DNA from 4 places in the Labrys sp. 22185 genome. Region 1 is predicted to be linked to each of the others. Evidence: riboswitches for the same ligand, from Rfam matches in the RefSeq annotation. Region 1 holds a riboswitch; each other region holds the start of a gene.
The links. Region 1 has a riboswitch for cobalamin ahead of ACTJKX_RS17975 (aromatic ring-hydroxylating oxygenase subunit alpha). Riboswitches for the same ligand answer to the same signal wherever they lie in the genome.
Positions count from the first base shown of each region.

Region 2: linked by a shared signal. The riboswitch ahead of bluB (5,6-dimethylbenzimidazole synthase) and the one ahead of ACTJKX_RS17975 (aromatic ring-hydroxylating oxygenase subunit alpha) in region 1 are both predicted to bind cobalamin.
Region 3: linked by a shared signal. The riboswitch ahead of ACTJKX_RS19240 (DUF1636 family protein) and the one ahead of ACTJKX_RS17975 (aromatic ring-hydroxylating oxygenase subunit alpha) in region 1 are both predicted to bind cobalamin.
Region 4: linked by a shared signal. The riboswitch ahead of ACTJKX_RS02450 (ABC transporter substrate-binding protein) and the one ahead of ACTJKX_RS17975 (aromatic ring-hydroxylating oxygenase subunit alpha) in region 1 are both predicted to bind cobalamin.

Region 1 covers NZ_JBQEPH010000008.1:229,474-236,927, forward strand. The annotation lists gene ACTJKX_RS17965 (ribonucleoside-diphosphate reductase subunit alpha) at 1-2,100, shown strand, start outside; gene ACTJKX_RS17970 (ribonucleotide-diphosphate reductase subunit beta) at 2,126-3,241, shown strand; cobalamin riboswitch at 3,626-3,830, shown strand; gene ACTJKX_RS17975 (aromatic ring-hydroxylating oxygenase subunit alpha) at 3,948-5,192, shown strand; gene ACTJKX_RS17980 (2Fe-2S iron-sulfur cluster-binding protein) at 5,280-6,347, shown strand; gene ACTJKX_RS17985 (hypothetical protein) at 6,349-6,654, shown strand; gene metH (methionine synthase) at 6,899-7,454, shown strand, end outside.
Region 2 covers NZ_JBQEPH010000001.1:42,378-49,831, reverse strand. The annotation lists gene ACTJKX_RS00245 (DUF975 family protein) at 1-260, shown strand, start outside; gene ACTJKX_RS00240 (hypothetical protein) at 394-1,653, shown strand; gene ACTJKX_RS00235 (TerB family tellurite resistance protein) at 1,646-2,281, opposite strand; gene bluB (5,6-dimethylbenzimidazole synthase) at 2,329-3,066, opposite strand; cobalamin riboswitch at 3,110-3,289, opposite strand; gene ACTJKX_RS00225 (cupin domain-containing protein) at 3,426-4,046, shown strand; gene ACTJKX_RS00220 (ABC transporter substrate-binding protein) at 4,340-5,281, shown strand; gene ACTJKX_RS00215 (ATP-binding cassette domain-containing protein) at 5,566-6,381, shown strand; gene ACTJKX_RS00210 (ABC transporter permease) at 6,378-7,385, shown strand; gene ACTJKX_RS00205 (phosphotriesterase family protein) at 7,403-7,454, shown strand, end outside.
Region 3 covers NZ_JBQEPH010000009.1:168,227-175,680, reverse strand. The annotation lists gene ACTJKX_RS19255 (molybdopterin cofactor-binding domain-containing protein) at 1-1,761, opposite strand, end outside; gene ACTJKX_RS19250 ((2Fe-2S)-binding protein) at 1,766-2,221, opposite strand; gene ACTJKX_RS19245 (hypothetical protein) at 2,413-2,778, opposite strand; cobalamin riboswitch at 2,874-3,090, shown strand; gene ACTJKX_RS19240 (DUF1636 family protein) at 3,199-3,582, shown strand; gene cobW (cobalamin biosynthesis protein CobW) at 3,579-4,613, shown strand; gene cobN (cobaltochelatase subunit CobN) at 4,613-7,454, shown strand, end outside.
Region 4 covers NZ_JBQEPH010000001.1:530,487-537,940, forward strand. The annotation lists gene ACTJKX_RS02435 (acyl-[ACP]--phospholipid O-acyltransferase) at 1-2,100, opposite strand, end outside; gene recQ (DNA helicase RecQ) at 2,275-4,119, opposite strand; gene ACTJKX_RS02445 (CobW family GTP-binding protein) at 4,401-5,369, shown strand; cobalamin riboswitch at 5,441-5,670, shown strand; gene ACTJKX_RS02450 (ABC transporter substrate-binding protein) at 5,863-6,906, shown strand; gene ACTJKX_RS02455 (FecCD family ABC transporter permease) at 6,908-7,454, shown strand, end outside.

The DNA.
Region 1 (7,454 bases):
CTGCTCGATCCGGAACTCGGTCGCTTCGACCTCGCCCGCCTTGCAGCCTCCCTCAAGCCCGAGCGCGACTTGCAGTTCGACTATCTCGGCCTGCAGACGCTCTATGACCGCTATTTCCTGCATGTGCGCGGCACGCGTTTCGAGCTGCCACAGGCCTTCTTCATGCGCGTGGCCATGGGCCTGGCCCTACGCGAAATCGACCGGGAAGCCCGCGCCATCGAGTTTTACGATCTTCTGTCCTCCTTCGACTTCATGGCCTCGACGCCCACCCTGTTCAATTCCGGAACGCTGCGCGCCCAGCTCTCCTCCTGCTTCCTGACCACCGTGTCCGACGACCTCGAAGGCATCTTCAAGGCGGTGAAGGACAACGCGCTGCTCGCCAAATATTCCGGTGGCCTCGGTAATGACTGGAGCAATGTGCGTGGGCTCGGCGCCCATATCAAAGGCACCAATGGCGAAAGCCAGGGCGTGGTGCCCTTCCTCAAGGTCGCCAACGATACCGCCATCGCCGTCAACCAGGGCGGCAAGCGCAAGGGCGCGGTCTGCGCCTATCTGGAGACCTGGCATGTCGACATCGAGGAGTTCCTCGATCTGCGCAAGAACACGGGTGACGACCGCCGCCGCACCCACGACATGAACACCGCCAACTGGGTGCCGGATCTGTTCATGGAACGTGTGGAGCAGGATGGCCCCTGGACCCTGTTCTCACCGGACGAAACGCCGGACCTGCACGATCTCTATGGCCCCGCCTTCAAGGCCGCCTATGAGGCGCATGAGGCACGCGCCGCGGGCGGCGAGCTGAAGGTCTTCAGGCAGGTCCGTGCCCAGGATCTATGGCGCAAGATGCTGACCATGCTGTTCGAGACCGGGCATCCCTGGATCACCTTCAAGGATCCCTGCAATATCCGCTCGCCCCAGCGTCACGTCGGCGTGGTGCACTCCTCGAACCTGTGCACCGAGATCACGCTGAACACCTCCCATGACGAGGTGGCCGTGTGCAATCTCGGCTCGGTGAACCTTGCTGCCCATGTCGATGCCAGCGGCCTGATGTTCGACAAGCTCAGGGCGACGGTGACGACGGCGATGCGCATGCTCGACAACGTCATCGACATCAATTTCTACACCATTCCCGAGGCACGGCGCTCCAACCTCAGGCACCGGCCCGTCGGCTTGGGCATCATGGGCTTCCAGGATGCGCTGCAGACCCTGCGCCTGCCCTACGCCTCCGAAGCCGCCGTGCGGTTCGCCGACGAAAGCATGGAAGCCGTATCCTTCCATGCCATCTCGGCCTCGACGGATCTGGCGGCCGAGCGCGGTCGCTATCCCAGCTTCGAGGGATCGCTGTGGTCGCAAGGCATTCTGCCGATCGACTCGGTCGGCCTGCTCGCCGAGGCGCGCGAGGGCGCCAGCTTCGACGTGAGCTCGACCCTGGCCTGGGACATGTTGCGCCAGCGCGTGAAGACGGTCGGCATGCGCAATTCCAACACCATGGCGATCGCGCCGACGGCGACGATCTCCAACATCTGCGGCGTCTCGCAATCGATCGAGCCGGCCTATCAGAACCTCTTCGTCAAATCGAACATGTCGGGGGATTTCACGGTGGTGACCTCGGCCCTGGTCCGCGATCTCAAGACGCGCGGCCTGTGGGACGAGGTCATGATCTCCGATCTCAAATATTTCGATGGTTCGCTCGGCCAGATCGATCGCATCCCCGAGGATCTCAAGGCTCTCTATGCCACCGCTTTCGAGATCGACACGGCCTGGCTGATCGAAGCCGCGGCGCGCCGGCAGAAATGGATCGACCAGGCCCAGTCGCTCAACCTCTACATCGCCAACCCCTCCGGCAAGAAGCTCGACACGCTCTACCGCCTGGCCTGGCAGCGTGGCCTGAAGACGACCTATTACCTGCGCTCGCGCTCGGCCACCCATGTCGAGAAATCGACGCTGAAGGGCACCGACGGCAAGCTCAACGCCGTCTCCGCCACGGTGCCGCGGGCGGCCGCGCCGATCCTGATCGAGGCTCAGCCGAACCCGGCTGCATCGGAAGCCTGGGGCAAGGCCTGTTCCATCCACGATCCCGATTGCGAAGCATGCCAGTAAGCCGAAGGAAAACAGGATAATGACGATGCTCGATTGGTCCGAACCCGCTTCGCCGGCCGCGCGAATTCCGCTGCCGCAGACCCCTGACAATGCCACTGGCCTTGGTTCCATCGACCGCGACGGCAGCCGCGTCACGGTCGACGAGAAGCGCATGATCAATGCCCGTGCCGACGTGAATCAGTTGCTGCCGCTCAAATACAAATGGGCGTGGGAGAAATATCTCGCCGGCTGCAACAATCACTGGATGCCGACCGAGGTCTCGATGCAGGCCGACATCGCACTGTGGAAGTCGCGTGACGGCCTGACCGAGGACGAGCGGCGCATGCTCAAGCGCAATCTCGGTTTCTTCGCCGCCTCCGAGAGCCTGGTCGCCAACAATATAGTGCTGGCGATCTACCGCCACCTCACCAATCCCGAATGCCGGCAATATCTGCTGCGCCAGGCTTTCGAGGAGGCGGTGCACACCCATACCTTCCAATACATCGTCGAGAGCCTCGGGCTCGACGAGGGCGAACTCTTCAACATGTATCGAGAGGTCTCCTCGATCACCGACAAGGCCGCCTGGGCCCTCAAGCACACCCAGCATCTCGACGATCCCGATTTCAAGACCGGCACGCCGGATGCCGACCAGGCCTTCCTGCGCGACCTCGTCGCCTTCTACGTGATCTTCGAGGGCATGTGGTTCTATACCGGCTTTGCCCAGATCCTCTCGCTCGGCCGGCGCAACAAGATGGTGGGGATCGCCGAGCAGTATCAGTACATCCTGCGTGATGAGAGCATCCATCTCAATTTCGGCATCGACGTGATCAACCAGATCAGACATGAGAACCCGCATCTGTGGACGCTGACCTTCCAGGCCGATCTGCAGCGGATGATCCGCGAGGCCGCCGAACTGGAAGCCGCCTATGGCCGGGATACCATGCCGCGCGGCTTTCTCGGTCTCAACGCGGTGTCGTGCGAACAATATATGCATTTCATCGCCAACAGGCGCTGCGCCCAGCTCGGCCTCATGCCGGTATTCCCGGATGTCGAGAACCCCTTCCCCTGGATGAGCGAGGCGATGGATCTGAAGAAGGAGAAGAACTTCTTCGAGACGCGCGTCATCGAATATCAGAACGGCGGCGCGCTGAGCTGGGATTGAAGGCAGGCGTTTCAGGGTATTCGCAACAAACTGAAGAAAGGTTCGGATGGGGCTTCGTGCCCCCTCATCCGCCTGCCAGCACCTTCTCCCGTAAGGGGAGAAGGGGATCATTTCGGCAGGCGAATCGCCTTCCGCTCACCTTCTCCCCTTGCGGGAGAAGGTGCCCCGAAGGGGCGGATGAGGGGTTGCACTGCTGCATCTAGATTTCAAATCCCGACACCTCGAAAAGAGCGGGATTGGTTGCTCTGTCGTTCCCTGGTGAGCGGGGAATGACGGACATTCGCTATCCCCTTCCCGACCTGCCCTCCCCAAGCCCTCGATAACAATGTCCTGAACACACCATCATCCGTCGCATCGCCTCTAGTCGGCGCGCCGACTCGATGTATTCTAATCCTCATTCGAGGTGCCGGTCCGCTCCCAAGGCGGCCCGGAGAATTGGGAAGCCGGTCCAAATCCGGCGCTGCCCCCGCAACGGTAGAGGAGAAGATCGCGGCAGGTGCCACTGGGTCGGGAAGACCTGGGAAGGCGTCGCGATCGGGCCGAAAGGCCGCTCCTGAGCCCGGAAACCAGCCCCGATGAAAACCGACGGACGCGGTGGGCGTTCCGGAAGGAGGTTCGGCTGTGCCATCGCGTCGGCGCAGAGCTCCGATCCGCTTTCCCATCCCGCTGCCAAGTCAATGCATTGGTTGTCACGCGGGATTTTGACATGACTGCGCATCAGGACATGCTGGGCCGCCTCCGGGCCCACCATCCAGGCACGACGCTCGAGGGCAAATTCTACACTGACCCCGAGTTCTTCCGGCTGGATATGGAGAACATCTGGTATCGCGAATGGCTGTTCGCCGGCCATGACTGCGAGCTTGGCAAGCCGGGCAGCTATTTCACCCTCCAGGTCGGCGACTATCCGGTGATCGTGCTGCGCTCCGGCGACGGCGCCATCCGCGCCTTTCACAATTCCTGCCGGCACCGCGGATCGCGCCTGTGCGCAGCGGCAAGCGGCAGCGTCGCCAAGCTGGTCTGCCCCTATCATCAATGGACCTACGAACTCGACGGCCGCCTGCTGTTCGCCCGCGACATGGGCCCCGGCTTCGATGCGGCTCAATACGGCCTCAAGCCCGTCCATTGCGAGAGCGTGGCCGGCTACATCTGGATCTGCCTCGCCAAGGAGGCGCCGGATTTCGAGACCTTCCGTGCCGGCGCCATGCCCTATCTGGCACCCCATGGCCTGAAGAACGCCAAGGTGGCCTTCGAGAGCACCATCGTCGAGAAGGGCAATTGGAAGCTGGTCTGGGAGAACAACCGCGAGTGCTACCACTGCGCGGGCAATCATCCCGAGCTCTGCCGTACCTTCCCCGAGGCCCCGACGGTTACGGGCGTGCAGGGCGCCGACAAGGATCCGCTCATCGGCCAGCATTGGCGGCGCTGCGAGGAAGCCGGCCTGCCCAGCACCTTCAGCATTTCCGGAGACGGCCAGTTTCGCATGGCGCGCATGCCGCTGCTGCGCAATGCCGCCAGCTACACGATGTCCGGCAAGCCGGCCGTACAGAGACCGCTCAGCCCCACGATTGAGGAAGGCAATATCGGCGCCCTCCTGCTCTTCCACTACCCCACCACCTGGAACCACGTGCTGGGTGACCATGCGGTCAGCTTCCGGGTACTTCCGATCGGGCCGAAGGAAACCCAAGTCACCACCAAATGGCTGGTGCACAAGGATGCGGTCGAGGGGGTCGACTACGACCTCGATGAACTCACCCATGTCTGGCAGATGACCAACGACCAGGACCGCCAGATCGTCGAGGAGAACCAGCTCGGCGTCTCCTCGCCCGTCTACACGCCCGGCCCCTACGCCCCCGAACATGAGGGCGGCGTGATGCAGTTCGTCGAGTGGTATCGCAGCGCCATGGAAGCGGCGTTGGGTAACGACGGCGTCCGCCTGCGCAGCGTGGCCTGAGGCCTTTTCACCCTCCCCCTCCAGGGGAGGGTGTTTGAGAAACCGATATATACAAGGGTAGACATCATGCCGACGCCCTCCGCAGCCCTGGCGAAATTCAGGCATATCGACGAAACGCCGCCTTGGAACGATCAGAGCCAAGTGCTCGAATGCGTTTCGATCATCCATGAGGGCCGCGATGTCGCGACCTTTACCTTTCGCGCCGCCGAGCAGGGCTGGTTCCGCTACGAGCCCGGCCAGTTCATCACGCTAGAGATCCCGGCCGAGGCCGGGCCGGTGCTGCGCACCTATACGCTGTCTTCGAGCCCCTCCCGCCCGCTTTCGATCAGCGTCACCGCCAAGGCGCAGGCCTCCAGCATCGGCACGCGCTGGATGCTGGACAACCTCAAACCCGGCACACGGTTGAAGGCCTACGGCCCGCTCGGGCAATTCAGCTTCCATCGCCATCCGGCCGAAAAATACCTCTTCATCTCGGCCGGATCGGGCATCACGCCGATGATGTCGATGACCCGTTTTGCCGAAGACCACGGCGCCGCCACCGATATCGCTTTCGTCAACTGCGCACGCCGGCCTGGCGAGATCATCTTCCGCCAGGAACTGGAACGCATGGCCGGACGCATGCAGCGCCTCCGCCTTGCCTGGATCGTGGAAGAGACCGAGGCCCATGAAGCCTGGACCGGCTTCCAGGGTCGGCTCAACGCTCCGGCCCTGCGCCTGATCGCACCGGATTTCCGCGAGCGCGAAGTATTCTGCTGCGGCCCCGCGCCCTTCATGGCTGCGGTCAAGGACATGCTCGAAGCCAATGGCTACGACATGCGCCGCTATCATGAAGAGAGCTTTCAGCCGGCCGAAACGCCAATGGAGGAAGTCGGTGCGGACGAGGCCCTTGCCGGCGAAGCCAGCGTGGCCTTCACCAAATCCGGCATCGAGGTGCCGGCCTCCAGCCGCGACACCATTCTCCAACTCGCCCGTGGCGCCGGCCTCAACATTCCGACCGGCTGCACCATGGGCCTGTGCGGCACCTGCAAGGTGCAATGCGTGTCAGGAGAGACCGCGATGACCCATCAGGGCGGCATTCGCGAGGAGGAAATCGCCGCCGGCCTGGTGCTGGCTTGCTGCACCAGGCCGCTCGGCCGCGTCGAGATCGAGGCCTGAGATGACGATCGCCGCGCAGAACACCGTCGATGTCGACGCCGCCATCGTGCACTCCATCCTGCGGGCCACACGGGATGATGGCCCCGTCATGCCCGAGGAGCGGGCCCGTACCCTCCTGCTGGCCTGGATCCTCAGCCGTGAGGACGGCGCGGACCTGGCCAGGGAAGCCGCCGATTTGAAAGTCCTGCTGCTCGAGGCCTCGACATCGGACAATCCGCTGCTGCCGCATCTGAGCAGCCTGCTCGACGAGGTGCGCGATCATGCCGGCCGGAGACGAGGTCGGCGGCGTTTGCGGGTGGATGCCTGAAGAAGCAGACGAAACGTCCGCGGTCCCAGCCGAGGCGTTTCCCGCAGAACGCCGGCAAGGTTCGCGCAGGAACTGTGCCGGCTAGGACCGCGGACGTCTCGTCCGCCTCTTCCCTTCTCCGCCATCCCCCAGCAATCCCAGACAGAAAACCGGCGCTTCCAGGACAGTTCGCCTTGACCTCGCCTTTCTCGGCGCTATCATATAAGGATATCTTGATATCGTAATTCCGTTATAGGAGCTCGTTATGAGCGCTCCGGTCGAAGCCCTGTTCGCCGCGCCTGCCCAGACCGATCGGGGCGCGGAGATCCTTGCCGCCCTTACCGCCGCCGCGCGGGAGCGCATCCTGATCCTCGATGGCGCCATGGGCACGCAGATCCAGGGGCTCGGCTTCGAGGAGGACCATTTCCGGGGCGAGCGCTTCGTCGGCTGTGACTGCCACCTCAAGGGCAACAACGATCTCCTGACCCTTACACAACCGGCGGCGATCGAGGCGATCCACTACGCCTATGCCATGGCCGGCGCCGACATATTGGAGACGAACACCTTCTCCTCCACCTCGATCGCCCAGGCCGATTACGGCATGCAGGAGGCCGTCTACGACCTCAACCGCGACGGAGCCCGCCTCGCCCGCCGCGCCGCTATCAAGGCGCAGCAGCAGGACGGGCGCCGGCGCTTCGTCGCCGGAGCGCTCGGCCCGACCAACCGCACCGCCTCGATCTCGCCCGACGTCAACAATCCCGGCTACCGCGCCGTCAGCTTCGACGATCTCCGCATCGCCTATGCCGAGCAGATCCGCGGCC
Region 2 (7,454 bases), on a different contig from region 1:
TCAGCGCGGGATATCGCTGGCCTCTGTTCGGCATGATGCTGCTGACCTGGGTGATCTGGTTCGCCTACCTTCTGGTCGTGAATGTTCTGGCACGGATATTCGGGCCCAGCGGCGGCATTGCCGCCTTGATCATGATGCTGCTCGTCCTGCCGCTGATGTATGCCTGGCTGATCGGGGTCTATTCCATTGCCGCCTATCGCCTGCGGGTGCTCAAGGATGGCGTCGATTTGACCGGCAGCGTGGCTGATGTGTTCGACTGAGGCCGTACTGAAAAAGCTCTATCCCCGGCGCCGCAAAGCCGTTGCGGCGTTCGCGGCCTCTGCCCTATCCAACGATCTTTCAGGCAGGCTCCATCCGATTCCCGGTGAATGCCGCGCCTGCACGGGAATGACGATGCGCTATCTGCTGACATGGGCCATGGCCGCCGCGATGACGGTGGCGGTCTCTTTCGTGCCGGCCAAGGCCGACAATACGGCCTCGGCCCTGTTCCAGAGCTATCTCGGCAAGGGCCGCATCAGCGAGGCGGACGAACAGATGCTGGCCCTCGCCACCAAGGCCAGCGGCAATGCCGACGCCAGGCTCGGCCTCGGCATGGTACGCACCGCCCGCGCGCTCGAACATCTGTCGCAGGCCCTCTACAAATATGGCTTCGCCACCGAAATACCGGCCATGCGCCTGCTCGGCCTGTCGGGCACCGTCTTCAGCACCAATCCCGAGCCGCAGCCGATCACCTATCAGGACTTTCGCGGCATCCTCGCCACGTTCCTGGCCGATCTGGAAAAGGCCGACCAGACCCTGGCCGAGGTCGGCGATAGCCCTGCCAAGCTGACGGTCGATCTCTCCGTCACCCGTTTCGACTGGAACGGCGACGGCACCATCGACGAACGCGACCATATCGGCGCAGCGATCTCGGACCTCGACGATGCCGGCAAGCCCAAACCCTTCATCGTCGCCTTCGACACGGCCGACGCCAAATGGCTGCGCGGCTATTGCAACTTCCTGATGGCCCTGACCAAGACCCTCTTGTCACACGACATGTCGCGCAGCTGGGACGCCGGCTTCGGCAGCCTGTTTCCGCGCGCCGTCAGCGGCCTTGCCAAGGCCAATGGCGTCGATGGCGACGACGGACTGGGCATGACCCTGTTCGGCACCAGCAAGCGCGACACCGATGCCATCGCCGACCTGATCAGCCTGGTGCACACCATAGACTGGCCGGTGTCCGACAAGGCGATGTGGCTGGAGGTACGCGGTCATTTCAAGACGGTAATCCGGCTCAATCGCGAGACCTGGGCGCTGATCGCCAAGGAAACCGACGACGACCACGAATGGCTTCCCGGCCCACGGCAAAAGAGCGGCGTGCTCCCCTCCCTCGAAGTGACGCAGGAGCGCATCGACTCGTGGCTCGCGCTGCTCGGGCAGGTCGACGAGGTGCTGGACGGTAAGCTCTTGATGCCGCATTGGCGCTTCGCCAAGGGCATCAATCTCGCCAGGGTGTTCGAGCAGCCCGGCAACTTCGACCTGGTGCTGTGGATCACCGGCCCGGGGGCCCTCCCCTTCCTCGACAATGGCAAGGTGATGGATGCCGAGGCCTGGGGACAGGCCACGCGCATCTTCGGCGGCGACGTCGCGAGCTACGCCTTCTATTTCAATTGAGCGAGCGCCCGGCTGCGGCATCCGGCGCGAGCAGGTGCCGCTTCAGGCGAACGATCGCCTCGCGCTGCAAATCGCTGGCCTCGCCATAGGCATTGGCGACCTCGGTCAGCATGTCGATGAGCTGCTGGCGCTCGGGCAAAGACAGGCGGGCGCGGAAAAGCGGCACCAATTCTTCGGCAACCGGCGTGAACACCCGGCCGCGATCCGTCAATTGCAAGGCCTGCTCATAGATACGCTCGCGGTCGCCGATCCCGAGCGGGTCGCTCATCAGGGCGAGGATGGTGTCCCGTTCGGCCCGGGTCAGCAACCCATTGGTGCGGACGAGCTGGATCATCAGGACGACGGCAGCGAGCCTGGGATCATCGATGGCCTTGAGCGAGACACGCTCCAGCGCCTGAGGCCGGACCGTGTCGGCGCCCCGGTCGAGCGGGAGGGGAACCACCTTCGGCACGGCCTCGAGCCGGCGTGCTGCCGCCGGCTTGCGGGCCTTGCCGCGCAACAGCCAGAACAGGCCGACGACGGCGGCCACAAACGCTCCGATCAGGATCGCCCTCGGCCCCTCCAGCAAGACCAGGCTGGTGATCAGCAAAGCAATGATCCAGATCGCATTCTTACGCAGGAAATCCATCGGCCGTCTCATCCGATCGGGACAGTGCGCATCCTGCGCCAGCCATCCTATGAACCTGCATCTCCCATAGCGGCCCGCATGGCGGCGAGCAAGGGATGGCCGGGCTGCCGGCCGTCCCAGCCGTCGAAGCTCAGCACAGCCTCCGGCGGCAGGCGCTGGCGCCAGCCCTTCACCTCCAATTCGGGTCGGGCATAGGCTTCGTGCACATAGCCCAGGCACAGATAGGCAACCGGAACCACCCGCTCGGGAATGCCCAGCGCCTCACGCAGGCGCGCCGGATCGACGATACTGACCCAGCCGACCCCGACCCCCTCGGCCCGTGCAGCCAGCCAGATATTCTGCACCGCGCAGACGGTGGAATAACGGTCCATCGCCATGTCATGGGTGCGGCCAAGCACCACCGGGCCGGCGCGGTCGGGATCGCAGGTGATGCATAGATTGACCGGCGCATCGATGATGCCTTCCAGCTTCAGCGCGCGATATTGCGCCTGCTTTTCAGGCGGGAACATTGCCACGGCCTCGGCATTGGCTTCCTCGAAGAGAGCCTGCACCTTGCGCCGGGTTTCGGGGCAGCGCAGCACGAGAAAACTCCAGGGCTGCATGAAGCCGACCGAGGGCGCGTGATGCCCGGCCGTGAGGATGCGGGCGAGGACATCATCAGGCACAGGCTGCGGGCTGAACTGGCTGCGAACGTCCCGCCGGGTGAAGATAGCGCGATAGACGGCTTCACGTTCGGCCGGCGAGAACGGCCCCGAGGGCGCGAGCGCCTCGTTGGATGGGTCCATCGTCATTCCCCTTGCGATGGCAATCGCCGCGCCGTCCGCGCACGCCGATCTATCGCCTCCGGCCGGTCTTCTGACTCGGGATCCACCCACCCGGACGCCTTCCCCGCAGAGCGAGTGGCTGAAACCTGCCCGGATAGTCCCCCTTACAGCGTTGGGCACGTCGCGGCCTCAAACCGCATTCCCGATTCTCCCGCAAGCGGGCACCGAAGGTCTTACGGATGTAGCATGGGAGACGCCGGCTGCCCAGCCGTGCGGGACGGCCATACCGGTCGACGGGCGGCAAAGTGGACAGGGCACGGGCTTGTGGCCTAGAATCGCCAGCCAGGCCCTCGGGCGATAGGCATCCTGGCAATCTCTGAATGAACAAAATCGATCTCAAACGGCGCGCCGGCGATCAGCCCGATCCCCTGGAACAGGCCAATCCCGTGCGGCTCGGCACCCGCCTTCGCCTGGCCCGGCAGACGAGGGGCTTGACGCTAAAGGCCCTGGCCACGGCCGCGGAGTGCTCGGAAAGCCTGCTGTCCAAGATCGAGAACGGCAAGGCCTCCCCCTCCCTGCCCATGCTGCATCGCCTGGTCGAGGTGCTCGGTACCAATATCGGCTGGATGTTCGAGGAATCAGACAGCGAGGAGGGCATCGTCTTTCGCGCCGGCACGCGCCCGCTGATCTCGCTGGACCCGCTCCGGCGCGGCGAAGGCATTTCGCTGGAACGGGTGATCCCCTATTCGCCCGGCCATCTTCTCCAGTGCAACATCCACCATATCGAAGCCGGCGGCGAGAGCGCCGGGCCGATCCAGCACCAGGGCGAGGAAGTCGGCTATGTGCTGGCCGGAACCGTGGAGCTGATGGTCGGCGAGCGCACCTTCAAGCTCTCCGTCGGCGATACGTTCGTGTTCAAGTCCGAACTGCCGCACTGGTATCGCAACACCGGAACCGAGCGCGCCAGCATCTTCTGGGTCAACACGCCCGCCACCTTCTGAGGAAACCTCGAGGAGCCAATAAAACACCTCTGCCATTCCCGGCGCCGCCGAAGGCGGCGGGAAGAGAATCCAGGGGCAAAAATGGAGCCCCTGGCCCTGGATCCCCTTCCCGGGGCCTTTGGTCCCGCCGGGGATGACATAAGCACTTCTTCTCCAGGCTCTGTGCCGTCGGCTTTTCAAGAATCCCTCAAACCATCATTCAAGTAACTTGACATGAATTCAAGTCTCTTGAATGATGCGGATGTCAGAACTGAGAATGAGCCCGGCACGGGCCATCCATGAAGGGAATTGAAATGCGGCTTTCAAAATATCTCGCCGGCTGCGCGGCGGCGGCAGCCCTGGCGCTGTCCCTCGGATCGGTGTCCGCTTCGGCCGACACTTTCGCCCTGGTCACCATCAACCAGCAGGCCCTGTTCTTCAACCAGATCAACGAAGGCGCAGAGGCCGCCGCCAAGGCGGCCGGCGCCAAGCTCGTCATCTTCAACGCCAACAATGTTCCAAGCGCCCAGAACGACGCGATCGAGAACTACATCACCCAGAAGGTCGACGGCATCATCCTGATCGCCATCGACGTCAACGGCGTGAAGCCCGCCATCACCGCCGCCAAGAAGGCCGGCATTCCCGTCATCGCCATCGATGCCCAGATTCCCGACGGCGACAATGTCTCCTTCGTCGGCGTCGACAATCTCAAGGCGGGCGAGGACATCGGCAAGTTCTATGCCGACTACGTCAAGGCCAAGCTGAATGGCACCGCCAAGATCGGCGTGGTCGGCGCCCTCAATTCCTATATCCAGAACCAGCGGCTGGACGGCTTCAAGAAGGCGGTGACGGCCAGCGGCCTCAAGGTCACCTTCCTCGACACCGTCGACGGCCAGAACGTGCAGGACGTGGCGCTGAGTGCCGCCGAGAACCTGATGACGGCCAACCCCGACATGACCACGCTCTATGCCACCGGCGAACCGGCCCTGCTCGGCACCGTCTCCGCCGTGACCAGTCAGGGGCGCACCGACGGCGTCAAGGTCTTCGGCTGGGACCTGACCAAGCAGGCCATCGAAGGCATCGACCAGGGCTGGGTGACCGGCGTGATCCAGCAGGACCCGGCCGGTGAAGGCAAGGCTGCGGTGGAAGCCCTGACCAAGCTCAAGAAGGGCGAGAAGATCGAGCCGATCATCAACGTTCCCGTGACGATCGTCACCAAGGAGAACGTCGACAAGTTCCGGGGCATGTTCAAGTAACGGGCCGACGGCGATTTCCTGATTAAGGTCGCGCTGCCCCTCACCTTACCTCTCCCCGTAAGAACGGGGCGAGGGGACTGCGATCGCGCATTTCATACCGAAAAGATCTCATCTCGCCCAACCGTTGGGCGAGATGACAGGGCTCAAGAATCGATCACAACGCTTGCGCCCCCTCGCCCCGTTCTTACGGGGAGAGGTAAGGTGAGGGGCAGCGCGAACTTTCGAGATTTGTGAAGTCTCATTCCCGAAGCCTCGGGACGGACTTTTCATTGCCAGGCGGAACCATGATGGACAGTGGCGAACCCTACCGCGTCAAGATGACCGGTATCTCCAAGCGATACAACACGATCCAGACCCTGGACGACGTATCGCTGATGCTCAGGCCCGGCGAGGTGCTGGGACTGGTCGGCGACAACGGTGCCGGCAAATCGACCCTGAGCAAGGTGCTCTCGGGCGCCGTGATCCCCGATTCCGGCACAATCGAGATCGACGGCAAGGTGCAGTCCTTCGCCTCCCCCGCCGATGCCCGCGCCGCGCGGGTGGAGATGGTCTATCAGGACCTGTCGCTGTGCGACAGCGTCGATGTCGCCGGCAATCTCTTCCTCGGCCGCGAGCCCCGGCACCGCATCCTCGGCGTGCCCTTCCTCGACCAGCGCCGCATGCATGGGCAGGCCCGTGACATGCTCGACAAGCTCGGCATCGTCATCGCCGATACCAGGCTGAAGGTCGAGAACCTCTCCGGCGGCCAGCGCCAGTCGATCGCTATCGGCCGCGCCGCTTCCTTCAACCCCTCCGTACTGATCATGGACGAGCCCACGGCTGCCCTGGCCGTCGCCGAAGTCGAGGCGGTGCTCGAACTGATCCGCACCGTCAGTGCCCGCGGCGTCAGCGTCATCCTGATCACCCACCGCCTGCAGGACCTGTTCCTCGTCTGCGACCGCATCCAGGTGATGTATGAGGGCCGCAACGTCGCCGAGCGCCGGATCGAGGCCACCAATATCGAGGAGGTGGTCAACCTCATCGTCGGCCGCAAATTCAACGCCCGCTCCGCCGGAGCCCCCAAGGACAACGCCTCCAAGGACAACGGAGCCCGCGCATGACGGCCTCATCCACCACCCCCGCCCATCGCCCCCGCGTCCACAAAGCCCGCTGGCGCGACAAGGCGATGGCGAACGGCAGCATCATCTCGATCGCCCTGTTCTTCATCTTCGTCTGCCTGGTCTTCTCGATCTGGACCGACGCCTTCCTCACCGCCCCCAACCTCCTCAACATCGTGCGCCAATCGGCGCCACTGCTTATCGTGGCGGCCGCGATGACCTTCGTGATCACCACCGGCGGCATCGATCTTTCGGTCGGCTCGGTGCTGGCGCTGGCGGCGACGCTGTCGGCGGCCTCGCTGCAGGCCGGGATTCCCTGGCCGCTCGTCATCGTGCTGATGCTGGCGATGGGCGGCGTGATCGGTGCCATACAGGGCTTCTTCATCGCCTATGAGCGCATCCCAGCCTTTATCGTCACGCTGGCCGGCCTGTCGGTGATCCGGGGCCTAGCTCTCCTGATCACCGCCGGCTATTCGATCCCGGTCGAAGCGCAAAGCCCCTTCACCGCGATCGGCCGGGCCTGGTTCCTCGGCATGCCCGTGCCGGCCCTGATCGCCCTCGCAGTATTGGTGATCGCCTTTCTCGTCTTCAACCGGACGCCCTTCGGCCGCTATGTCACCGGCGTCGGCGCCAATGCCGAGGCCGTCAGGCGCGCCGGCATCAACACCCGCTTCGTGGTGCTGTGCGTCTACATCCTCTCCAGCATGGCGGCATCCGCCGCCGGCGTCATCCTGGCGGCGCGCCTCGGCTCCGGCTCCTCCAATGCCGGCCAGGGTTTCGAGCTCGACGTCATCGCCGCCGTGGTGCTGGGCGGCACCAGCCTGTTCGGCGGGCGCGGCACCGTTGTCGGCACGGTGCTGGGGGCGCTGACGGTGGCGGTGATCGCCAACGGCCTGGTGCTGGCGCATATGTCGCCCTTCCTGACACCCATCGTCACCGGTTCGATCATCCTGATCGCCATCTGGCTCAATTTCCGCCTGTTCAAAGGCGCCATGAGAAGCCATTGAGCATGGAGCCACTGAGCATGGATCACCTGTTCCAGCCCCGTCCCACTGAGCGCAAGCCGATCGGCATCC
Region 3 (7,454 bases), on a different contig from region 1:
GATGGCGATGCCGCGTCCCTGGCCCTTGGGCAGCGGCTTGCCCCAGTCGCTCTTCTCAGCCAGCGTATCGAGCACGGCGAGAAAGTCAGGCTTGCCTTCGAGCAGCTGGCGCCTGAAGCGGTAGGGATCCTGGCCGGCTGCCACCGCCATTTCGTCGATGAAGCTCTCCAGGGCGAAGGCATTCTGTGACGAGCCGACCGAACGCCAGAACATCACCGGCACATGGGTGTTCTTGAGGATGCAGTCGATCTGGGCCGCGCCGGAGCGGTAGGGCATGTTGGCGAGGCCCTCGACGGCGGAGGGCTCGACGCCGTTCTCCACCTTGCCCCAGCCGAGCGAGCGCTGGATGGAGCCGACGGCCGTGCGAACATGGATGGCCGCCGGCAGGCCGTCATCGCCAAGGGAGGCCTGGAAGCGGATGGCCGCCTGGGGGCGATAGCGGTCGTGGCGCATGTCCTCCTCGCGCGTCCACACCAGCTTGACCGGCTTGCCTACCGCTTTCGACACGGTCACGGCCTGCACGAGTTCGTCGTTGACGGCGCGTCGGCCGAAGCCGCCGCCGAGGAAGCAATTGTGGATCTCGACCTGGGAGGGGGCCACGCCGGCTGCCTTAGCGGCAAGCTGGAGCGCCATGTCGGGGTTCTGCGTGCCCATCCAGACCTCGACCTTGCCGTCATGGACATGGGCGGTGCAGTTGAGCGGTTCCATCGGGGCGTGGGCCAGGTGCGGCGCCTGGTAGAGAGCGTCGACACGCTTGCCGCGGGCGAGGGCGGTGTCGACGTCGCCTTCTTTGTGCGCCGTGACAGCGGGGCCGTCGAGCGCGGCGACATAGTCGGCGTCGAAGCGCTTGCTGTCCGTTTCGGCAGCCGGACCCTCCTCCCAGATCACCGGCAAGGCGAGCGCCGCTTCCTTGGCGCGCCAGAACCGGTCGGCCACCACGGCGAGGCCGCCCTCGATCGGCACCACGGCCAGGATGCCGCGGCGGCCCTTGACGGCGCTTTCGTCATGGGATTTCACGCGGCCGCCGAAGACGGGACAGGTCACCACGGCGGCATAGACCATGTCGGGCAGGCGGATATCGATGCCGAACTTCGCCGCGCCCGTCAGCTTGGGCGGCGTATCCAGGCGCGCCAGCGGCTTGCCGATCAGCGTGAACTGCTCGGGCGTCTTGATCGCCGGCTCCTTGGCCAGCGTGACCTTGGCGGCCTCGCCGGCAAGCTCGCCGAAGCGCAGGCTGCGATTGCTGGCCCGGTGCAGCACCTTGCCGGCATCGACGCTGCAGCTTTCGGCCGGCACCTGCCAGCGCGTAGCGGCGGCCTGCACCAGCCTTTCGCGGGCATTGGCGCCGGCCACCTGCAGGAATTCGCGGGAGCGGCGCACGGCGCCGGAACCGCCGGTGCCCATGCGCTTGTAGACGGTGTTCTCGCGCAGGTTCCGGCTGGCCGAGGCGTATTCGGGCCTCACCCTGGCCCAGTCGCAGCCGAGTTCCTCGGCGACGATCATCGGCAGGGCCGTGAAGATGCCTTCGCCCATTTCCGATTGCGCCACACGGATGATCACGGTGTCATCGGGCTCGATCAGGATCCAGGCGTTGATCTCGCCGTCCGTAGCCGTCCCGCCCCAGGGCTGGTCGGCAATGGTCAGAGCGTGGGCGGCATCGGGGATGAACCCGCCGATCATCAGGCCGCCGGCGGCCGAGAGGCCGATGGCGAGAAAGCTGCGCCGGCTCAGCGCGGCGGAGGTGCGGTCGATCGCGTTCATGGCCTCACCCCTTCATCAGTTCGGCGGCGCGGTGGATGGCGGCGCGGATGCGCGGATAGGTGCCGCAGCGACAGATATTGGTGATGCCGTTGTCGATATCCGCGTCGGTGGGCGCTGGCGTGTCCTTCAGGAAGGCGACGGCGGCCATGATCTGGCCCGACTGGCAATAGCCGCATTGCGGCACGTCCTCGGCCAGCCAGGCTTGCTGCACCGGATGCTTGCCGTCCGCCGACAGGCCCTCGATCGTGGTGATGGTGGCGCCGTCGACGTCACCGATCTGGGTCTGGCAGGAACGGATGGCGGCGCCGTTCACATGGACGGTGCAGGCGCCGCATTGGGCGATGCCGCAGCCGAACTTGGTGCCGGTGAGGCCGAGTTCATCGCGCAGGACCCAGAGCAAAGGGGTCTCGGGCTCGATGTCGAGCTGGTGGGTGGTCGAATTGACGGTGATGGCAACCATGGGCAGGCCTTCCAGCGGCTGATGCCGGGCAGAAGAACCGGGCCCATCGGCGTCGGCCTTCTGGTGGGCGATTGCGGGAAGGCCAAATTGTGGCGGCAATCATGGCGCCGGGGTGACGGGTAACGCAGACGTGAGAGTTTGTGCAGGCTGGAAACGATCGAGAAACGTCGCCGCCCGTTCGGAAGGCCCGACTATTGCTTGAACCAGATCCGGCTGTAGCCGAGCGCGTCGCCGGCGATGGCGACAAGAACGCCGACCGAGACGAGGATAAGGCCGATCATGAAGGTGCGCACGATGCGGCGATAGACCGGTCCCTCCAGTGAAGTGGGCGAGAGCATGCCCGCCAGCGCCCAGACCTGGAAGACGATGCCGCCCCCGATGAGAAAGACGGCTGCCAGGTCTTCCGGGATCCAGGTTCCCGGCTGCGAGGCCCAGTTGTTGAGGAAGCCGAGCGAGAAGGCGAGCACGACGCCGATAGCCGTCACCGAACCGCCGCGGAAGATGACGTCGATCTTTTGCGGCTCGGGCGGCGGTGCCGGCGGCTTCTCTTCGGGCATGGCAATCTCGTTGGTGCGGCGACGTTGCTGCCCTTTATGCCGGATTTTGCGCCTCCTTTGGAAGCGGGAACATTGACAAGCCTGTCCGCGCACCCCTTATGTCAGCCACGATCGGTCTCTCGTTAAGAGAGAAGAGGGAATGCGGTGCGGATAAGAGGAGGCCGGTCGACGGCTGCCTTGGATGCCAAAGCCGCGGCTGCCCCCGCAACTGTAAGCGGCGAGCGTCCCGCCTTGAGGCCACTGGGTGACCGGGAAGGCGGCGGGAGGCGATGAGCTGCGAGCCAGGAGACCTGCCGGTCGCACTGCTGTCACCGGTCCGGGCGGGGCGCCTCGGAGGCCGGTTCCGTCTACCCGGACGATCGCCGGCCATGCCGTCGGTCCCGCGCCCTCCATCCGCTCCGGCGGCGATGAACAGGGCCGATGCCAGAAACAACTCTCCCAGTCCGGCTGCTCGTCTGCGTGACCTGCAGGCGCGAGGGCGATGACCCCGAGGCGCCGCGCCAGGGCGCCCGGTTGCGCGATGCGCTCGCCGGCATGCTGCCCGAAAGCGTCGAGCTGCAACCTGTCGAGTGCCTGGGCAATTGCAAGCGCTCCTGCACGGTGGCTTTGTCGGCGCCCGGTAGCTGGACCTATGTCTTCGGCGACCTCACCGCCGAGAGCGGCCCCGACATTCTCACCGGCATCGGGCTGCTGGCCCATTCCACCGACGGCCTGATGCCCTGGCGCGGCCGTCCGGACGTCTTCAAGCGCAGCATGATCGCGCGCATCCCACCCCTATCAACCCTCAAGGACGCCGCCGAATGAACGCGCACACCAAGGTTCCCTGCACCATCGTCACCGGCTTTCTCGGGGCCGGCAAGACGACGCTGATCCGCAACCTGCTCGCCACCGCCAATGGCCGCAGGCTGGCGCTGATCGTCAATGAATTCGGCGATGTCGGCGTCGATGGCGACATTCTGAAGTCCTGCGGCATCGAGAGCTGCCCGGAAGACGCCATCGTCGAACTCGCCAATGGCTGCATCTGCTGCACGGTGGCCGACGATTTCGTGCCGGCTCTGGAGACGCTGCTGGCGCGTCCGAACGCACCCGAGCACATCGTGATCGAGACCTCCGGCCTCGCTCTGCCCAAGCCGCTGGTCAAGGCCTTCAACTGGCCGGCGATCCGCTCGCGCGTCACCGTCGACGGCGTCATCGCCGTGGTCGACGGTGCCGCGGTCGCAGCCGGCCGCTTCGCCGATGATCCGGAGGAATTGAAGCGCCAGGCCGAGGGCGATGCCTCCCTCGACCACGACAATCCGCTCGAGGAGGTCTATGAGGACCAGCTCCTCTGCGCCGACCTCGTCGTGCTCAACAAGGCTGATCTCCTCTCAGCCGGCGAGGCCGACAGCGTGGAGAAGGATATCGAGAAGACCGTGCCGCGTGCCGTCAAGGTGGTGCGCACCTCCGAGGGCCGCATCGATGCCGCCGTGCTGCTCGGGCTCGGGGCAGCGGCCGAGAATGATCTGGAGGCGCGTCCCTCCCACCACGATCACGAGGCCGAACACGACCACGACGATTTCGACACCTTCATCGTCGACCTGCCGGCCGTCCTCGACGCCGACGCCCTGGTGCGTAAGCTGAAGGCGGCGGCCGAGGAACACGATATCCTGCGCATCAAGGGTTTCGTCGCCGTCGACGGCAAGCCGATGCGCATGCTGGTCCAGGGCGTCGGCGCCCGTTTCTCGCAGCATTTCGACCGCGCCTGGGCGCCGGAGGAAACGCGTTCGAGCCGCCTCGTCATCATCGGCGAGAAGGGCATCGACCAGGCCGGCATCCGCAAGACGCTGGAGGGCTGATGCATCTGCTGCCGGCCGATACGCGTTCGCTCGATGCCAGCGAGGCCGCCGTCGATCTGGGTCAGGCACCCGGCGCGATCGTGTTTGCCTCGCTGACCGACAGCGACCTTGCCCTGGCAGCCGCTTCCGGCCTCGACGATTTGCGCCTGGCGCCGCTGCAGAAGCTGCGCCATCCGATGTCCGTCGACCTCTACATCGATCAGACGGCCCGCCATGCCAAGGCGATCGTGGTACGCCTGCTCGGTGGCCTCGATTATTGGCGCTATGGCGTGGAGGAACTGGCGGCGGCGGCGCGCACCTACGGCATCGCGCTCGCCCTCATTCCCGGTGACGACAGGCCCGACGGGCGCCTGTCTCAGCTCTCTACCGTGCCGCAGGAGGCGCTGGATCGGCTCGCCCAATACTGGCGTGAAGGCGGTCCGCAAAACGCCCGGGCGTCCCTGCTCTATGCCGCCAGGCTGGGCGGTCTCGATTTCGGCGAACCGGAAGCACCGGTGACCGTGCCGAAATACGGGGTGTTCCTGGGACCGCAGGCGTCTCGCCTGCTCTTGGAAACACCGCGCTCGCCAGAGGGACGAAGAGCAGGCGAGACGCCTGCGGTCCCGGGGAAGGCCGTCATCCTCTTCTACCGCTCCATCCTGCTCTCCGCTGACACCGCCCCCATCGAAGCCCTGGCGCGTGCGCTCGATGCCGAGGGGCTCGCCGCCACGGCGCTTTATGTCGGTTCGCTCAAGGACGGGGAGACGACGCAGTGGGTGCGCCGACAGCTTAGGGAACTCAAGCCGGCGGTGATCCTCAATGCCACCGCCTTTTCTGCCCTGGACGACGACGGTGCCTCGCCGCTCGACGTGGCCGGTTGTCCGGTCCTGCAGGTGATCACCTCTTCCTCGGCGCAGGAGGCCTGGGAGGCCTCGACCCGCGGGATGTCGGCCAGCGACCTTGCCATGCATGTCGCACTGCCGGAGCTCGACGGCCGCCTTTCGGCCGGCGTGATCTCCTTCAAGGCCGAACGCGAGGAGGGCGCCTTCACCCGCCTCGCCCATGCCCCCCATGACGAGCGCATCGCCGCAGTGGCCGCCAAGGCCGCTGCCTGGGCTCGGCTCGGCGCCAAGGCGCGGGCGGAGCGCAGGCTTGGCCTGATCCTCTCCAACTATCCGGGCGCGGATGGCCGTCTCGCCCACGCCGTCGGCCTCGATGCGCCCGCCTCGGCCCTGGCGATCCTGGAGCGGCTCCGCGACGAGGGCTATGCGGTGGGGGACCTGCCGGAAAGCGGTGCCGATCTGCTGGAGTTGTTGGGCCGGTCATACCCTCCCCTGGAGGGGGAGGGTCGACGCATAGCGTCGGGGTGGGGTGACTGCCTCGACCGTTGTGATTCCCACCCCACCCCGAACCTGCGGTCCGACGCTCCCCCTCCAGGGGAGGGTAAGGCGCTTTCCCTCCCGCTCTCAGCCTATTCCGCCTGGCTCGACACCCTACCTGCCGCCCTCCGCGACAGGCTCGCGGCCCAATGGGGCGATCCCTCGGCCGACCCCCTTTGCAGCGACGGCGCCTTCCGCTTTGCCGGCCATCTCTGCGGCCATGTCGCGGTGGCGGTGCAGCCGGACCGCGGCTCGGCCCTTGACCGCAAGGGCGACCACCACTCGCCCGATCTGCCGCCGCGCCATGCCTATCTCGCCTTCTATCTGTGGCTGCGCCAGGCTTTCGGCATCGATGCGATGATCCATCTCGGCACCCATGGCACGCTCGAATGGCTGCCCGGTAAGGCGGCCGCGCTCTCCGCCCAGTGTTTTCCGGAGCTGGCCGCCGGAGCCGTGCCGGTGCTCTATCCCTTCATCGTCAACAATCCCGGCGAGGCGGCGCAGGCCAAGCGCCGGCTCGGGGCTGTCACCATCGGCCATCTCACCCCACCCCTGCGAGAGGCGGGCCTTTCCGGCGGCGCCATTGAGGTCGAGCGCCTGATCGACGAATATGCCAGCGCCGATGGCCTCGATCAGCGCCGCATGACCTATCTCAGGCGTGAGATCATCGAGCGGGCCATGGAGACCGGCCTCACCGCCGAATGTGGCATCGCACCCGGCCTCGATGAGGACGAGACGCTGGCGCGCCTCGATGCCTTCCTGTGCGACGTCAAGGAATTGCAGATCCGCGATGGCCTGCATGTGTTCGGACGTCGGCCGGAGGAGAGCGACCACCTCCTCGATGTCCTCGCCGCCACCAGCGGCGCGGAGGAGCGCCCGGCTTTGGCCGCGCGTCTCGACAGTTGCGGCGACAGCGAAATGGCCAGCCTTCTTGCCGGCCTCGACGGACGCTTCGTGCGGCCCGGCCCCGCCGGGGCGCCGACGCGCGGGCGTGCCGACGTGCTGCCGACCGGGCGCAACCTCACCACGCTCGATCCAAGGGCGGTTCCGACCCGTGCCGCCTACGCGATTGGATCGCGTGCGGCAGATGCCTTGATCCAGCGTTATCTGCAGGATCACGGCGACTATCCCCGGAACATCGTGCTCGACCTGTGGGGCTCGGCGACCATGCGCACCGGCGGCGACGATCTTGCCCAGGCCCTGGCCCTGCTGGGCGTCAAGCCGGTATGGGACAACGGCTCCAATCGCGTCTCCGGCTTCGAGATCCTGCCGCAGGCCCGGCTCGACCGGCCGCGCGTCGACGTGACGCTGCGCATATCCGGCCTGTTCCGCGACGTATTCGCTCAGCAGATCATGTTGTTCGACGAAGCGGTCAGGGCCGTCGCCGCCCTTGACGAAAGCGCCGAATGGAACCCGCTGGCCGCCGCGGCGAAGACGAGCGGCGAGCGCCCGCTGCGCATTTTCGGCGCTGCGCCCTCGGCCT
Region 4 (7,454 bases), on a different contig from region 1:
GAAGAAGGTGACGGCCACGGCATTGGCGTTGGGCAGGAGTACGCCGACATGCTCGCCGGGGGCGGTAAAGCCCATGAATTTGCGGCCGAGCACGTTGATGCCGATCAAGAGGCGCTTATAGGTGAGGGTGCCGCTGACCGGGTCCTCCAGCACCACCCGCTTGCGGCCATATTTGTCGGCCGCCGCCACCAGGGCACGGAAGAGATCGGTGTCGACCGAACTCGTCTTGTAGATGAGGTCCGACATCACGTCGTAGAGGGCGGCGCCGGCGGCCTGGCGGCGCTTCTTGCCGCGGAGGTCCTCATCGATGGTGAGGCGTGTCGGTTCGGTGAAAGTGACGGTCACTTTCGGGAACCAGCGGCGCGAAACCTTGTTGGCGTCGAGCCTGGTAAAGGGCGTACGCTCCAGGCCGTCGATACGCATGGGCACGATGTCGGCATGCGACTTGTCGGCGATCAGGCCGGCGCCGTCATAGACCTTCATCAGCGCGCCGGTGACGGTGAGGCGCCCCTCGGGGAAGATCACCAGGGTCTCGCCGGCCTTCACAGCATTGATCAGCCCGCGCGTCGCCATCGGCTTGGTCGGGTCGAGCGGATAGGCCCGGCAGATCTTCAGGAAGGGCTTGACCCACCAGGCCTTGGCGATGGTGTGGTCGATGGCGAACACGGGATCCTTGTCGAGCAGGGCCAGGACCAGGCCGGCGTCGAGGAAGCTGACATGGTTGATCGCGATGATGCGATGGGGCGTCGGCGTCTCGAGGTTCTCGATGCCCTTGACCTCGAGGCGATAGAGCAGCCGGTAGAGCAGCAGGATGAAGTCGCGGAACCGGCTCATGGGCAGGACATAGAGCAGGATGACGCCGGCGATGATGTCGAGGACGGCGATGCCGAGCAGGGCCGTCGGTGTGGTGAGGCCGAATTTACCCTGCAGCAGGGAGAGACCGCCGGCGCCGACCGTCATGAACAGGGCCGTGATGACATTGCCGCCGGCGATGACGCGGGCGCGTTCGTCCTTGGGCGCCCAATGCTGGACGGCCGCATAGATCGGCACGATGAACAGGCCCGCTGCCAGCGCCACCAGCACGAGCGCAAGGGTCATGTGCACGCCGGAGCCGGTGGCGAGATAGCTCAGGAAATGGAGGGGGGTGGCCGAGCGCTCGGTACCGAAGGCGATCCAGGCCACGTCGAGGCAGAACAGCCCCATCAGGATGCAGCCGATCGGGGAGAGCAGCACGATGATGCGGCCCGTGGCCAGGCGTGCGGCCAGGATCGAACCGATGGCGATGCCGATCGAGAAGGCGGTGGTGAACCAGGTATTGAGCGTGCCGTCACCGCCGATGACACTGTGGGCGAGGGAAGGGGTCAGTGACAGGATGACGATGCCGCTCATCCAGAACCAGGCCACCGCCAGCGAGCCGATCAGGAGCTTGCGGTCGGAGGCCACCAGTTGCACGAGCTGGTAGCTCGATCGGATGATGTTCCAGTCGACCTTGAGGTCGGGGGCCGCTTCGCCCGTGGGCGGGATCAGGCGGGCAAACCACCAGCAGGCCACGGCCACCGCCACCATGATGGCGGCCACGATCCAGCTGGGCAGGTGGGGAGCGACGAAGCCGGCCCCGATGATGCCGATCAGGATCGACAGGAAGGTGCCTGCCTCGATCAGGCCGTTGCCGGCCGGCAGTTCCTCCGGCGCCAGATGGTCCGGCAGGATGCCGTATTTCACCGGCGTGAACAGCGTGCCCATGATGCCGAGCGTGAGCATGCTGACCAGCAGGATCGGCATGGAGTGCAGGGCAAAGCCGACCGCAGCGATGGCGACGATGGCGATCTCGGCGAGCTTGATCTGCCGGGCGACCCGGGCCTTGTCGTAACGGTCGGCCAATTGCCCCGCCAGACCCGACAGCAGCAGGCCGGGCAGCACGATCAAGGCACCGGCGATCGAGACCATGCTGTCGCCGCCTTCCATCGCGGCCGTTTCGGCAATGCCGTAGACCGCAAGGATGGTCAGGGCCTGCTTGATGAAATTGTCGTTGAAGGCGCTGAAGAACTGGCTCCAGAACAGGGGCCAGAAGCGGCGGGCGGACATCAGCGATGCGAGCATCGGTGTGGTTCCTGGATGGGCGCGTACCGGGCGCGGGAGAATCGCATTTTAAGTTAGCGTTCGTTCACTAACTTAAAATGTATGGTAAACGGCGTCAAGGAGGGGAGGGCTGGCTCATGTCCGGCCTGTGCGCCGCCGCACAGTGGCGTGAACCAGCGGTACCGAGCCGTCATCCTAGCCCTCGCGCCTGACGACTTCCAGGAAGACTTCGCCATAGCGCTCCAGCTTTGCCTGGCCTACGCCAGGCAGGGCCAGAAATTCCGGCAGGCTGCCGGGGCGCTCGCTCGCCATGGCTCGCAAGGTGGTGTCGGCGAAGATCATGTAGGGCGGCACGCCCTGCTCGCGGGCGAGGCGGCTGCGCTCCGCCCGAAGGGCGGCAAACAAGGCGCCGTCGCGTTCCGACATCTCGATCTCGCCGCGCCGGGCGCGTTTGGTCTCGGTGCTCTTGCGGGGGCGGTCGCGACGGAAGACGATCTGCCGCTCGCCCTTGAACACGGCTCGCGCCTCCTCGGCCAGGATCAGGGCGCCATGGGCCTCGTGGTTGACATTGACGAGGCCGGCCGCGGTGAGCTGGCGCAGCACCGACTGCCAGGTGCGCGCCTCGATGTCCTTGCCGGCCCCGAAGACGGGCTGGTTGTCATGGCCGAAGCGCTGGACCTTCTCCGTGACCTTGCCGGTGAGCACGTCGATAATATGGGCGGCACCGAACATCTGGCCGGTGCGGTAGATCGCGGCCATCGCCTTGACGGCGGCATCGGTGCCGTCCCAGCTCTCCACCGGCGAAAGGCAGGTATCGCAATTGCCGCAGCGGCCGGGATGGGTCTCGCCGAAATGGGCGAGGATTGCCTTGCGCCGGCACTCGGCGGTTTCGCAGATGCCGAGCAAAGCGTTGAGCTTGCCGAGTTCGACCCGCTTGACCGTCTCCGGCGCATTGCCCTCCTGGATCATGCGGCGGCGCTGCACCACATCGGCCATACCGTAGCTCATCCAGGCATCCGAGGGCAGGCCATCGCGGCCGGCGCGGCCCGTCTCCTGGTAATAGGCCTCCACCGAAGCAGGGATATCGAGATGGGCGACATAGCGCACGTCGGGCTTGTCGATGCCCATGCCGAAGGCGACCGTGGCGACCAGGCAGAGGCCTTCCTCCTCCAGGAAAGCGTCCTGGTTGGCGCTGCGAACAGCCGCTTCCAGGCCGGCATGATAGGGCAAGGCGCGGATATCCTGCTCGTTCAGCCATTGCGCCGTCTCCTCGACCTTGGCGCGCGACAGGCAGTAGACGATACCGCTATTGCCTTTGTGCCCGGCCAGAAAGGCCAGCAATTGCCGGCGGGCATTGTCGCGCTCGACGATGGCGTAGCTGATGTTGGGCCGGTCGAAGCTGGTGGCGAAGACCTCGGCCTGGTTGAGGCCGAGCCGCTCGATGATGTCGGCACGGGTGACCGGATCGGCCGTGGCGGTGAGGGCGATGCGCGGCACGCCGGGGAAGGACGCGGCGAGGCCGCCGAGCTCGCGATATTCAGGCCGGAAGTCGTGGCCCCATTGGCTGACGCAATGGGCCTCGTCGATGGCGAAGAGCGCGATGTCGGCATCGGCGATCAGGGCCTGGAAACCTTGCGTCGCCACGCGCTCCGGTGCGACGTAGAGGAGGTCGAGCTTGCCGTCCATCAGGGAACGGCGGACCTTGTAGGCCTCCTCGCGCGACAGGGAGGAGTTGAGCGGCGCCGCCCGCACGCCGGCCTGCTTGAGTGCCTCGACCTGGTCGCGCATCAGCGCGATCAGCGGCGAGACCACGATGCCGACGCCGCGCCGGCACAGAGCCGGGATCTGGTAGCACAGCGACTTGCCGGCTCCCGTCGGGAACAGCACCACCGCATCGCCCCCTCCGGTGACATGGCGCACCACCGCCTCCTGCTGGCCGCGAAAGGCGGCGTAGCCGAACACGCTATTGAGGATGGCGAGAGGATCTCGCGGAGAGGAGAGGGTCATGCCGGCAGGATGCACCTTGGTGCCTGATTCCATTGCAGGGTGAAGCGTGAGGCTTACCCGACAAGGGCCGTGATTCGAAAATTTCCCGCATGGATTTCCTCTGCTGGCAGACAAATCCGGTGGAATGATCACGGTCGAGAATGCCAGCAAGCCTCTGCCCACCTGCGTGGCGATTGCTGGGGTGACGATGGTGAGAGCTCGCTTGCGATTGCGATAGTTATGTTATAACGTTTCATATAAATCAAAATTCAATGAGGCCTCTCGGCAGCGACATGCTGTGGGGCATCCGCAACGGATCAAGGAATTCCGACATCATGCAGCCCGCGCCGCAGACACCCGTCACCGTCCTCACCGGCTATCTCGGGGCAGGCAAGACCACGCTTCTCAACCGTATCCTGACCGAGAGCCACGGCAGGAAATATGCGGTCATCGTCAATGAGTTCGGCGAAGTCGGCATCGACAATGACCTTGTCGTGGATACCGACGAGGAAATCTTCGAGATGAACAATGGCTGTATCTGCTGCACGGTGCGCGGCGACCTCATTCGCATCATCGAGGGCCTGATGCGTCGGCGCGACCGCTTCGATGCCATCCTGATCGAGACGACCGGGCTGGCCGATCCCGCACCGGTTGCCCAGACGTTCTTCGTCGATGACGATGTGCGCGCCAAGACCCAGCTCGACTCCATCGTCACCGTGGTCGACGCCCGGCATTTGCTCGGCGAGATCGAGACGGCGCATGAGGCGCAGGAGCAGCTTGCCTTCGCCGACACGATCCTCCTCAACAAGATCGATCTGGTCACGGCAGAGGAACTCGATCGGGTGGTGAAGCGGATCCGTCGCATCAATCCCACCGCCACTCTCCACGAGACCCGGCGTTGCGACATCGCGCTCGACAAGGTGCTCGGCCGCGGCGCGTTCGACCTCGACCGTATCCTCGAAGCCGAGCCTGATTTCCTCGAGGGTTTCCATGACCACGACCATGACGATCATGTCGGCAGCTTCGCTCTCGTGTCCCAGGAGCCGCTCGATCCCGGCAAATTCATGCCCTGGCTCAACATGATCGTGCAACAGTTCGGCACGGACATGCTGCGCCTGAAGGGCATCGTCGCCTTCGATGGCGATCCGCAGCGCTTCGTCGTGCAGGGCGTGCACATGCTGCTCGAAGGCGATCATCAGCGTGCCTGGAAGCCGGAGGAGGAGCGCCGAAGCCGCCTGGTCTTCATCGGCCGCAACCTGCCGAAGGACGTGATCGAACAGGGCTTCCTGGCCTGTCGGGCCTGACGCGGGAAGGCAGGGCACGGCATCAGGGGCCGTTCGCTTTGCATATTCGCTTGACCGCGGTCGTGACGCCCCGATAACTGTGCGGTGACGGTTCCCGTCGGATGCAAGTCCGTCGGGAGTAATAGGGAACACGGTTCGGCTTTCTAAAAGCCCATGCCGTGGCTGCCCCCGCAACTGTAGGCGGATTGCCAAGCATCCCCGTGGCGCGAAAGGCGCCATGCCACTGTGGGTCTCCCATGGGAAGGCAGATGCAAGGCCTTTATCCGCGAGCCAGGAAACCTGCCGTCATCTCGATCAATCCCATGTCACGGGCGGGGATGCCCGGAACAGGAGACAATGTGACGTTTCTTCCCGACGTTTCGGGCGCTTGCCCGCCTGTTCCCTCCGCTTCGCACGCTCACGTCCTTTGCCACGGTCTGGCCTGAGGAAACCTCACGGTATTCGGCTGGTGCTGAAGACCGCTGCTTCCCCTATCGCGAAACGAGAGAACGTCATGATCCTTTCAACGAGCAAGGCCCGCTGGTCCAGCTTCGCCGTCATGCTTGCGGCCAGCTTCGGCTTGGCGCTGGGTATCGATCCGGCGGCTGCGCAGGCAACGAAATATCCCCTCAAGCTCACCAATTGCGGCCGCACCGTCACCTTCGAGCATGCGCCGCAGCACACCGTTTCCGTCGGCCAGAGCAGCACGGAGGTTCTCTATCTCCTCGGCCTGGCCGACAAGGTCGTCGGCACGGCGGTGTGGTTCGGCCCTGTATTGCCCGGCTATGAAGCGGCCAATGCCAAAATTCCGCGTCTGGCCGACAATGATCCGAGCTTCGAAAGCGTGATCGCCAGGAAGCCGGATCTTGTGACGGCGCAGTTCCAATGGCATGTCGGGCCCAGCGGTATTGTCGGCAAGCCCGAGCAGTTCGAGGAACTTGGCATCCCGACCTATGTTTCGCCCGCCGATTGCGTTGGCAAGGACAATTCCAGCGGCGGCGATGGCACGCGCGGCACCCTCTTCACCATGGATCTGGTCTATCGGGAGATCACCGAGCTTGCCGAGATCTTCGACGTGCAGGAGCGCGGGGCGAAAGTCGTCGCCGAGCTAAAGGCGCGTGAGGAAGCCGCCCGCCGCAAGATCGCGGCCGGCGATGGCAAGGTCTCCGCCGCCTTCTGGTTCTCGAGCGCCAAGGTCGACGTCGATCCCTATATGGCCGGCAAGAACAGCGTGCCGGGCTATATCATGTCGGCGTTGGGTGTGCGGAACGTCGTGGAGAGCGAGGAGGAGTGGCCGAGCGTCGGCTGGGAGACCATCGCCAAGGCCGATCCGACCATCATCGTCGCCGGCCGGATGGATCGTCGCCGCTATCCGGCCGACGACATCGCCGTGAAGCTCAACTTTCTCAAGACCGATCCGGTGGCAAGCCTGATGCCGGCGGTCAAGCAGGGCCATGTCGTGGAGATGGACGTGCAGGCGATGCAGCCGAGCGTGCGCGTCGTCGAGGGCATCGAGATGCTCGCCGATGCCATCCAGCGTTTCGGCCTGAAGCGCTGAGATGAATCGCCCCGTCACACGATTACTGGCGATCGGGATGCTGGCGCTGGCGGTGCTCGTGCTGGCCCTCTGGCTGGGCGCCGCCATTGGCGAGACGGCCATTCCGATGGACGTCGTCGCCAAGACGGCCGCCAATCGCCTGTGGGGCGCCGGCTATGGTCTGGATCGCATCGATGAAGGCATCGTGTGGAACTACCGGCTGAGCCGCGCGGTCGTCGCGGCCTGCTGCGGCGCGGCCCTGGCGCTGTCGGGCGTCGTGCTGCAGTCGCTGCTGCGCAACGTCCTGGCCGACCCCTATGTCCTCGGCATCTCGGCCGGGGCATCGACGGGAGCGGTCGGGGTCGTCATCCTCGGCCTCGGGGCAGGGGTCCTGAGCCTGCCCGCCGGCGCCTTTCTCGGTGCGCTGACGGCCTTCGGCTTCGTCGCCTTGCTGGCGATGCGCTCGGGCCGCGGCACCGGCGCGGTGATCCTGGCCGGGGTCGCCGGATCCCAGCTCTTCAATGCCCTGACCTCCTTCATCGTTACCAAGGCGGCCAATGCCGAACAGG